Regions from separate parts of the Nonomuraea sp. NPDC049655 genome, predicted to be linked through region 2. Evidence: riboswitches for the same ligand, from Rfam matches in the RefSeq annotation. Region 2 holds a riboswitch; each other region holds the start of a gene.

Region 1 (3,265 bases), on a different contig from region 2:
GTGGACGCGGCGGCCCGGCGGCCGTACGCCGAGCTGCGGGCCGAGCACGAGGCCGACCACCGGGCGCTGTTCGGCCGGGTCCGCCTCGACCTCGGCCAGCGCATGCCCGACCTGCCGACCGACCGCGTGCTGGCCGCCTACGAAGGCGCCGGCACCCCGTCCGACAAAGCCCTGGAGACGCTGTACTTCCAGTACGGCCGGTACCTGCTGATCGCCTGCTCCCGCCCCGGCTCGCTGCCGGCCAACCTCCAGGGGGTGTGGAACGCGTCCAACTCGCCGCCGTGGGAGTCCGACTACCACACCAACATCAACCTGCAGATGAACTACTGGCCGGCCGAGCCGGCGAACCTGGCCGAGACGGCGGTGCCGTACCAGGAGTTCGTGGCGGGGCTGCGCGCGCCCGGACGCGAGACCGCGCGGTCGATGTTCGGCTCGGCGGGGTGGGTGGTGCACTCCAACACCAACCCGTTCGGGTTCACGGGGGTGCACGACTGGCCCACGTCGTTCTGGATGCCGGACGCCGCCGGCTGGCTGGTGCGCCAACTCTACGAGCGTTACCTGTTCGACGGCGACGAGCGCCACCTGCGCGGGCACGCCTATCCGGCGATGCGCGAGGCCGCCGAGTTCTGGCTGGCCAACCTGTGTCCCGACGCGCGTGACGGCAGCCTCGTCGTCTCGCCCGCGTACTCGCCCGAGCACGGCGACTTCACCGCGGGCGCGGCCATGCCGCAGCAGATCGTCCGGGACCTGTTCGCCTGCACGGCCGCGGCCGCGCGCACGCTCGGCGTGGACGCCGAGTTCGCCGGACGGCTGCGCGAGGCGGCCGACCGGCTCGATCCCGGGCTACGGGTCGGTTCCTGGGGGCAGCTCCAGGAGTGGAAGGCCGACCTCGACGACCCGTCCGACCGGCACCGGCACGTCTCCCAGCTCTACGCCCTGCACCCCGGGACGCAGCTCACCGCTCCCGAGCACCTGGCCGCGGCGCGCACCACGCTCGAAGCGCGCGGCGACGGCGGCACGGGCTGGAGCATGGCCTGGAAGGTCAACTTCTGGGCCCGGCTCAAGGACGGCGACCGCGCCCTGGCCATGCTGAGCGGGCAACTGCGCGCCAGCACGCTGCCCAACCTGTGGGACACGCATCCGCCGTTCCAGATCGACGGGAACCTCGGCGCGACCGCCGGGGTGGCCGAGATGCTGCTCCAGAGCCACGCCGGCGTCATCGAGCTGCTGCCCGCGCTGCCGGCCGCCTGGCGCGCGGGCTCGTTCGACGGGCTGCGCGCCCGCGGCGGCTTCACCGTCGGGGTGACCTGGGCGGACGGCGTGCCGGTCGAGGTCAGGCTGTCGTCGGCGCGCGGCGGGACCGCCCGGCTGCGCGGCCCCGGGTTCGCGCTCGACCTGGAGACTAGGGCTGGGGAGAGCTGCGCGCTGTCGCCAGCACGCTGAACCACGTGCGGTGGGTGACGTTCGTCTCGTGCCAGGCGACCGCGAACCCGGCCGCGTCCAGCACCGCGAGCAGGTCGCCCGCGTCGCGGTGGACGAACCAGCGCTCGTACTCCGTCCGGTACGGCACCGGCTCCCAGCCCTCGCCGTCGCCCAGGGCGGTGGTCAGCGCGAGCACCCCGCCGGGGCGCAGCGCCGCGTGCCAGGCGCGCAACGTCGCCTCGGTCTGCTCGGACGGCACGTGCACGAGGGCCGCGGCCGACCAGAGGCCGTCCAGGGAGGCCGGCGACAGCGGCGGGCGTCGCAGATCGCCCAGGACGGTGGGCACGCCGTGCCCGGCGGCGAGCCTGGCCATCTCGATCGACAGGTCCACACCCACGGTGGTCAGGCCGCGTCCGGCGAACCAGGCCGACTCGCGCCCCGGGCCGCATCCCAGGTCGGCGACCGTGGCTCCGGCGGGCAGGGCCGAGGCGAACCGGTCGCGGAAGGCCGCGAACGAGGGTGGCGGTTCGGTGAACTGCTCGTCGAACTGGCGCGCGATGCGGTCGTAGGTGGCGGTCGTGTGCGCAATGGGATCAGACATCCCCTTGATCCTGCCACGCGCGGGGTTATGATCGCGATGACCAACGCGGGAGCCCGGTGCGGACCGGGCTGAGAGGACGGCTGTCAGCCGCCGACCGCCAGAACCTGCTCCGGATAATGCCGGCGAAGGGAGTTTGCGCGATGAGCGACGCGCGCTTTTCCAAGATCTACATCGGTGACCTTCAGGTGCCGATGCGCGAGGTCAGGCTGTCGAACGGCACGTCGGTGCGGCTCTACGACACCTCGGGGCCGTCGCGTGCCGACCGCTCGGCGTGGGGCTCGCCGGTCACCCAGCTCGGCGCGGCGCGGCGCGGCGTGGTGACCAAGGAGATGGAGTTCGTGGCCGTCCGGGAGGGGATGACGCCCGAGTTCGTCCGGCAGGAGGTCGCGGCCGGGCGGGCGGTCATCCCCGCCAACGTCAACCATCCGGAGTCCGAGCCGATGGCGATCGGCCGGAACTTCCTGGTCAAGATCAACGCCAACATCGGCAACTCCGCCGTCACCTCCTCGATCGAGGAGGAGGTCGAGAAGATGACCTGGGCCACCCGGTGGGGCGCCGACACCGTCATGGACCTGTCCACCGGGCCGAACATCCACGAGACCCGCGAGCAGGTCATCCGCAGCTCGCCCGTCCCGGTCGGGACCGTGCCCATCTACCAGGCGCTGGAGAAGGTGGGCGGGCGGCCCGAGGCGCTGTCGTGGGAGGTCTACCGCGACACCCTGATCGAGCAGTGCGAGCAGGGCGTCGACTACGTGACGGTGCACGCGGGCGTGCGGCTGGCGCACGTCCCGCTGACCGCCCGCCGCAAGACCGGGATCGTCTCGCGCGGGGGCTCGATCATGGCCGCCTGGTGCCTGGCCCACCACCGCGAGAGCTTCCTGTACGAGCACTTCGACGAGATGTGCGCCCTGCTGGCCCGCTACGACGTGACGTTCTCGCTGGGCGACGGGCTGCGCCCCGGCTCGATCGCGGACGCCAACGACGAGGCCCAGTTCGCCGAGCTGCGCACCCTGGGCGAGCTGACCAAGATCGCGCACGCGCACGACGTGCAGGTGATGATCGAGGGCCCCGGCCACGTGCCCATGCACAAGATCAAGGAGAACGTCGACCTGCAGCGCGAGCTCTGCGACGACGTGCCCTTCTACACCCTCGGCCCGCTCGTCACCGACATCGCCCCCGGCTACGACCACATCACCTCGGGCATCGGCGCCGCCATGATCGCCTGGTACGGCACCGCCATGC
Region 2 (3,265 bases):
CCCGCCGCCGCCACGGCGCACGCCGAGCAGCTTGTGGTCCTTGAGGAGTTGCTTGGCCCGCCCGATCGAGAGGTCGAGGCGTGAGGCCACTTCGGGGAGAGTGAGCCACTCGTCGACGAGCTGGTCGGTCTCCCGGTCGATCTGTGCAACAGAAAGCGTCACGAAACCACAACTACCACATGCCGTCCTTGCTCAAACAACACAATCCCGTAGGGGGACCTCTGGATCTACCAGGCGTTCTGTGTCGAGGCGATGCCCGCCTTCGATGATCCTACGGCCCTGCACGTAGTCCCGGGGCCGGTCGACGGCGAGCACGGCGGCGAGGGTGTCGCCGGACGTCAGCCAGACGGCCGACCACTTGCCCTCGGGCTCGCCCCGGTAGAGCAGGCGGTCGCCGGAGGGGTGGTGGCCGATGTACTGGACCATGTGGCCGAACTGCTCGGACCAGAAGTAGGGGGCCGGGTCGTAGACGGCCTCCTCCCCCAGCAGGGTCGCGGCGGCGACCTCGGGCGAGCCGAGCGCGGTGTCCCAGTGCTCGACGCGCAGCCGGACGCCGTAGCGGCGCGACCACCAGGCCGCGCAGTCGCCGGCGGCGACCACGTTCGGCATGGACGTGCGCAGGTGCTCGTCGGTGACGACGCCGTTGTGCAGGTCGATGTCGGAGCCGGCCAGCCACTCGACGGCCGGGCGCACGCCGATGCCCGTGACGACCACGTGCGCCTGGACGAACTCGCCGCCCACCAGCCGCACGCCGCCCTCGTCCACCTCGTCGACCATGGTGTTCAGGCGCAGGTCGATGCCGTCGTACCAGTGTCGCGTGCGGGCGCCGATCTCCGGGCCCACGGCGTTGGCCAGCGGGGCGGGGCCGGCCTCGATCACGGTCACCGAGCAGCCGGCCTTGCGGGCGGCGGTGGCGACCTCGGCGCCGATCCAGCCGGCGCCGATGATCGCCACATGGGCTCCGGCCACGAGCCCGGCGCGCAGCTCGTGGGCGTCGTCGAGGGTGCGCAGGACGTGCTGGGGGCCGTCGCCGGGCACGGTGATCGGCTCGGTGCCGGTGGCGATCACGAGACCGTCGTAGCCGAGCTCGCCCTCGGTCGTCTCCACGACGCCCTCACGCAGGGCCTTGGCGGTGACGCCTGGCCAGAAGTCGACCTCCAGCGCGTCGAGGTCGGCCTCCAGGAAGCTGGAGTCGGCCGCGCCGGACAGCACGGCTTTGGACAACGGCGGACGGTCGTAGGGCCGATGGCGCTCCTGGCCGATCAGCGTGATCCGTCCGGTGAAGCCGCGCCCGCGCAGCGCCTCCGCGCTGCGCAGCCCGGCCAGGCCCGCTCCCACCACTACGACATGGTTCACGTTCATGACCATAACGGGGGCGGTGCCGGCACGTCGCGCCGAGGCCGTAGGCTGGAGGCGCAAGACGCGCGGGAGTCCGGCCGTCACCGGGCTGAGAGGAAGGCTTGAGCGGGCCTTCGACCGCAAGACACCTGATCCGGATCATGCCGGCGAAGGGAGCGCGGATGAATGTGATCGTGGGCGGCGGGGTCGTCGGGTTGTCGATCGCCTGGCGGCTGGCCCGCGAGGGGCTGCCCGTCACGGTGGTCGATCCGGCCCCGGGGCGCGGGGCGTCCTACGCGGCGGCCGGGATGCTGGCGCCCGTCAGCGAGGTCGCCTACACCGAGGAGCCGCTGCTGCGGCTGGGGGCCGCCTCGCTGAGCCGATGGCCGTCCTTCGCCGCCGAACTGGCCGCCGACGCGGGCCTCGGCCCGGATCTCGGGGCGCGCTCTGGGGCAGGTCTCGGCACGGGGCTGAGCGGCGGTCCCGGTCGCGGGGCCGGGGCGAGGGCCGGGGAGGCGTTCGGGGGCGCGTTCGGGGTGATCGGGCCGGAGGGGGCCGCCGGCCGTGCGCTCGACCTGCGCGCCGACGGCACGCTCGACGTCGCCTTCGGGGCCGACGACCTCGCGGCGCTCGACGACCTGGCGGCGTTCATGGACAAGCTGGGGCTGCGGGTCGAGCGGCTGACCGGGCGCGAGTGCCGGCGTCTGGAGCCCATGCTGGCCCCTTCGGTGCGCGGCGGGCTGCTGGCCCCCGGTGACGCCTGGGTCGATCCGCGCCGGGTCACGGCGGCGCTGCTGGCCGCGCTCGACCGGCTGGGCGTGCCCGTCGTGCGGGCGCGGGTGACCGGCCTGCTGCGCGACGGCGACGCCGCTCCGGCCGCCGCGACCGGCGCTGGGACCAGCTCTGGAACCGGTGCTGGAACCGGTGCTGGGACAGGCCGTGCGGCAGGATCTGTGGCGGGAGCTGTGACCGGTGCTGTGAGGGGGGTGCGGCTTGAGGCCGTGCCCGGTCAGCCTGAGCCGGCGGTGCCGGAGATCGCGGCCGAGCGGGTGGTGCTGGCCGCCGGGGCGTGGAGCGGGGAGCTGGCCGACGTGCCCGTCCGGCCGGTCAAGGGGCAGATCATGCGGTTGCGCTCGCCGCAGCCGCTGCTCGGCCGGTGCGTACGCGGGATGGTGCACGGCGCGCCCGTCTACCTCGTCCCCAGGGGCGACGGCGAGCTGGTGCTCGGGGCGACCCAGGAGGAGCTGGGGTTCGACACCCGGGTGACCGCGGGCGGGCTCTACGAGCTGCTGCGCGACGCCAGGGAGCTGGTGCCGGGCGTCACCGAGTTGGAGGTCGCCGACGTGGTCGCCGGGCTGCGTCCGGGCACCCCCGACAACCTGCCGATCATCGGGGCGGGCGAGGTCCCCGGGCTGGTACTGGCGACCGGCCACCACCGGGGCGGGGTGCTGCTGGCCCCCCTGACGGCGGTCCTGGTCACGTCGGCGGTGCTGACACCGTCCACGACGACGGCGTCCCCGGCGGCGGCCCCGACGACGGCCCAGACGGCCACACAGACGGCGGGCCAGACGGCGGGCCGGACAGGCATGCAGACGGCGGCCCAGGCAGCGGCTCGGGTGGCGGAGGTTTCGACGGGCGCGGGGATTCTGACGGGTGAGGAGGGCGAGCTGGCCGCGCTGTGCTCGCCCGCGAGATTTCGGGATATTTCATGATTGTGACGATCAACGGCGCCGCGCACGAGGTGGCCGACGGCACCACCGTGGCCCAGGCCGTACGGACGCTGACCACCGCCACCACCGGCGTGGCCGTGGCCGTGAACGACGAGGTGGTGACGCGGAGCTCCTGGGAGACGACGGCGCTCGGCGACCGCGACCGCGTCGAGGTGCTGACGGCGGTGCAGGGTGGATGAGCTGATCATCGCCGGGGA
Region 3 (3,265 bases), on a different contig from region 2:
CATCGCGTTCGGCACCTACGACGGCGCGGTGGGCAGGCTGGTGCTCGCGGTGACCGGCAAGGGCATCGCGGCCTGCAGTTTCGAGGCCGAGAACACCGTGTTCGAGCGGGTGGCCAAGGAGGTCGGCACGTTCATCGGGCCCGACGCCCGCCGCCTCGACCCGGTGCGCCGGGAGCTCGACGCGTACTTCTCCGGCCGGCTGCGCACCTTCGCCACGCCGGTCGACCTCGCGCTGGCCACGCCGTTCGCCCGTACCGTGCTGCAGAAGACCATGGCCGTGCCCTACGGCACGACCACGACGTACGAGGAGATCGGCGCGAGCATCGGACGGCCGCGCGCCCTTCGCGCGGTCGGCAACGCGGTCGGCGCCAACCCGGTGTGCGTGATCGTGCCCTGTCATCGGGTGGTCCGCGAGGACGGCGAGCTCGGCGACTACGCCGGAGGCGTGGCCGCCAAGCAGCACCTGCTCAACGTCGAACGCCGGGTCTCAGCGGGCCGCTGAGCGGCGCCGGCCGAGCACGCCGATGAGCAGCGTCACCAGGGCCGCGACCAGCGCGCCGCCGAGCGCGCCGTTCATCCACGGCTCCCGCGTGAAGCCGACGGCCTCGCGGGCGGAGGCCCAGAAGCCGTCCCAGCCGGCGACCGTGGGCGTCGAGGTGGTGAACCAGTAGGCGGCGAAGCCCAGCGCCCACGGCAGCAGCATCAGCCAGCGCGAGGGCGCGTCCTCGGCGGTGTTCCAGCGGGCCGCGCCGCCGAGCACGAAGTAGTCGACGGCCAGCACCGCGAACATCGGCACGAACACCGCGCCGATCACCCCGAGGAACGCGCCGTAGGAGGTGACGTCCACGACCAGGGCGATCGCGGTGGTGAGCACTCCGATCGCGGTGGAGACGACCCGCCGGTCCACCTTCGGCATCAGGTTCTGCAGCGAGACGGTGGTGGAGTAGACGTTGGCGAAGGACTGGTCGGTCTCGCGCAGCACCAGGATGCCGAAGAACAGCGCGCCCAGCGGCGCCGCGACGAACGGCTGGAACACGACCATGCCGTCGGCCTGGACCGCCTGGGCGCCCGCGATGGCCACCGCGTACACGCCGAGTGCCAGGCAGGCCACCTGGGCGACGGTGTAGCCGCCGACGACGCCGGTGAAGGCGGCCCGGCTGGAACGCGAGTGCCTGGCGAAGTCGGCGGCCATCGGCACCCACGACACCGACAGGGCGATGACGTAGTCGACGGCCGGGGCGAAGGCCGTCCACGACCCGCCCGTGTACGTCGGCGCCTCGCCCAGGAACGACACGGTGAACCAGATCAGCGACACGATCACGCCGGCGGTCACGTACCGGCGCAGCAGCCGGATCGACCCGAGCGGCCAGACGGCGAGCGCGGTGGTCAGCACCCCCGCCACCACCACCCACACCTGGTACGGGACGCCGCCGAAGATCGCGTTCGCGGCCTTGGCGATCACCCAGAGCTCGAAGGCCCCCCAGCCGAGCATCTGCACGATGTTCAGCACGGACGGGACGTACGACATCTTCGCCCCGAACAGCCCGCGCAGCAGCACCATCGCCGGCCGCCCGGTCTGCGTGCCGGGGATGGCCGACAGGCCGACCATGGCCGTGCCGATGAGGCTGCCGACCACGGCGGCCGTGAGCGCGGCCACGAGGCTGAGCGGCGCGTCGCCCAGGGGATCGATCAGGACGAGCGCGCCGGAGAAGCCGAGGAGGCTGACACCGAGGTTGGCCCAGAGCGCGCCCTGGTCGAGGACGCCGAGGGTCTTGGGGGGCGCGCCGTCAAGGGTCAGCGGAACTTCGTCGACGACATGCGTCATCGCACACTCCCTACGCCGGCATTACCCGGACAGGTTCAGGCGGTCGGCAGCGGCTGTGTTGCTGCCCTCTCAGCCCGGCACCCCGAGCTCCCGCGACTATGCAGTTGGCGCCCTCATCATGCCTCAATGGCGGCGGAACCGCCACAGTGGGGCATTCAGGCCACGAAAGGATCCTGCCCGGTCTCGCTGACCATCGGACGGCGCGCGAACTCCCACGACTGCATGCCGCCGCCCACGTTGACGGCGTCGCGCCCGAGCTGGTTGAGCCACGCCGTGACCTGCATCGACCGGCCGCCGACCCGGCACACCACGTAGACGGTGCGGTCGGCGGGCACCTCCTCGACCCGGCCCTGGATCTGCGACATGGGGATGTGCACGGCCTCGGGGGCGTGGCCGGCCAGCCACTCGTCCTGCTCGCGGACGTCGAGCAGGTAGGCGTCGTCGGGAACGGCGGTGACGTCGATCTCTGGAACGGTCATGCCTCCATCATCCCGCGCCCGGGACCCTACTTGAGCAGGCGCGACATCCGCCGGTCGGCCAGCGGCTTCCCGCCCGTCTGGCAGGTCGGGCAGTACTGGAGCGCGGAGTCGGCGAAGGACACCTCGCGGATCGTGTCGCCGCACACGTCGCACGGCTGGCCGGCCCGGTTGTGCACGCGCAGCCCGGACTTCTTCTCCGCCTTGAGGTCTTTGGCGGCCAGCCCGTGCGCCCGTTCGACGGCGTCGCGCAACGTCGTCACGATGGCCTCGTGCAGGTCGGCTATCTGCGCGTCGGTCAGCGTCGCGGCGATCTTGAACGGCGACATCCTCGCCGCGTGCAGCACCTCGTCGGAGTAGGCGTTGCCGATGCCCGCGATCACCTTCTGGTCGCGCAGCAGCCCCTTGATCTGGGTGCGGTTGCCGCCCACGATGCGCTTGAGCGCCTCGACGGTGAAGGCGTCGTCGAGCGGGTCGGGGCCCAGGGCGGCGACGCCGGGCACGTCCTCCGGCTTGTCGGTGACGTAGACGGCCAGCCGTTTCTGCGTGCCGGCCTCGGTCAGCTCGAAGCCGGGGGCCAGGCCGTCGTCGTCCGGCGCCAGCCGTACGCGTACGGCCAGCGGCCCCTTGCCCGGCCGCACCGGCCGCGCGCCGGTCAGGTCGTCGCGCCAGCGCAGCCAGCCGGCGCGGGCCAGATGGATGATCAGGTGCAGGCCGTCGCAGTCGAGGTCGAGGAACTTGCCGTGCCTCGACACGTTCGTGACGGTGAGCCCGCCGAGCGCGGTGACCGGCGGGTCGAACGTCTTGAGCGCCTGGAAGCCGACGACGTCGACGCCGGCGATCGAACGGCCGACCGCCCGCTCGCGCAGGAAGTTGGTGAGCGACTCCACCTCGGGAAGTTCCGGCATGCCCCCAGGGTATGGCGCGCGCCGGACCGGCACGCGACTACGGCACGTCCCAGAAA

Evidence for each region. A riboswitch is a leader RNA that binds a small molecule or an ion and turns the genes downstream of it on or off. The one in region 2 is predicted to bind thiamine pyrophosphate.
Region 1: another riboswitch for thiamine pyrophosphate. It lies ahead of thiC (phosphomethylpyrimidine synthase ThiC); the one in region 2 lies ahead of ACIBQ6_RS17880 (FAD-dependent oxidoreductase).
Region 3: another riboswitch for thiamine pyrophosphate. It lies ahead of ACIBQ6_RS16525 (purine-cytosine permease family protein); the one in region 2 lies ahead of ACIBQ6_RS17880 (FAD-dependent oxidoreductase).

Annotation. Positions count from the first base shown of each region.
Region 1 covers NZ_JBITLS010000008.1:340,663-343,927, forward strand. Annotated here, with positions in the region: gene ACIBQ6_RS26785 (glycosyl hydrolase family 95 catalytic domain-containing protein) at 1-1,443, shown strand, start outside; gene ACIBQ6_RS26790 (class I SAM-dependent methyltransferase) at 1,403-2,023, opposite strand; TPP riboswitch at 2,059-2,171, shown strand; gene thiC (phosphomethylpyrimidine synthase ThiC) at 2,164-3,265, shown strand, end outside.
Region 2 covers NZ_JBITLS010000005.1:183,153-186,417, reverse strand. Annotated here, with positions in the region: gene ACIBQ6_RS17890 (Rv2175c family DNA-binding protein) at 1-162, opposite strand, end outside; gene ACIBQ6_RS17885 (FAD-dependent oxidoreductase) at 193-1,362, opposite strand; TPP riboswitch at 1,415-1,531, shown strand; gene ACIBQ6_RS17880 (FAD-dependent oxidoreductase) at 1,521-3,050, shown strand; gene thiS (sulfur carrier protein ThiS) at 3,047-3,247, shown strand; gene ACIBQ6_RS17870 (thiazole synthase) at 3,240-3,265, shown strand, end outside.
Region 3 covers NZ_JBITLS010000004.1:522,582-525,846, reverse strand. Annotated here, with positions in the region: gene ACIBQ6_RS16530 (methylated-DNA--[protein]-cysteine S-methyltransferase) at 1-502, shown strand, start outside; gene ACIBQ6_RS16525 (purine-cytosine permease family protein) at 488-1,825, opposite strand; TPP riboswitch at 1,816-1,929, opposite strand; gene ACIBQ6_RS16520 (rhodanese-like domain-containing protein) at 1,981-2,304, opposite strand; gene ACIBQ6_RS16515 (Fpg/Nei family DNA glycosylase) at 2,331-3,209, opposite strand.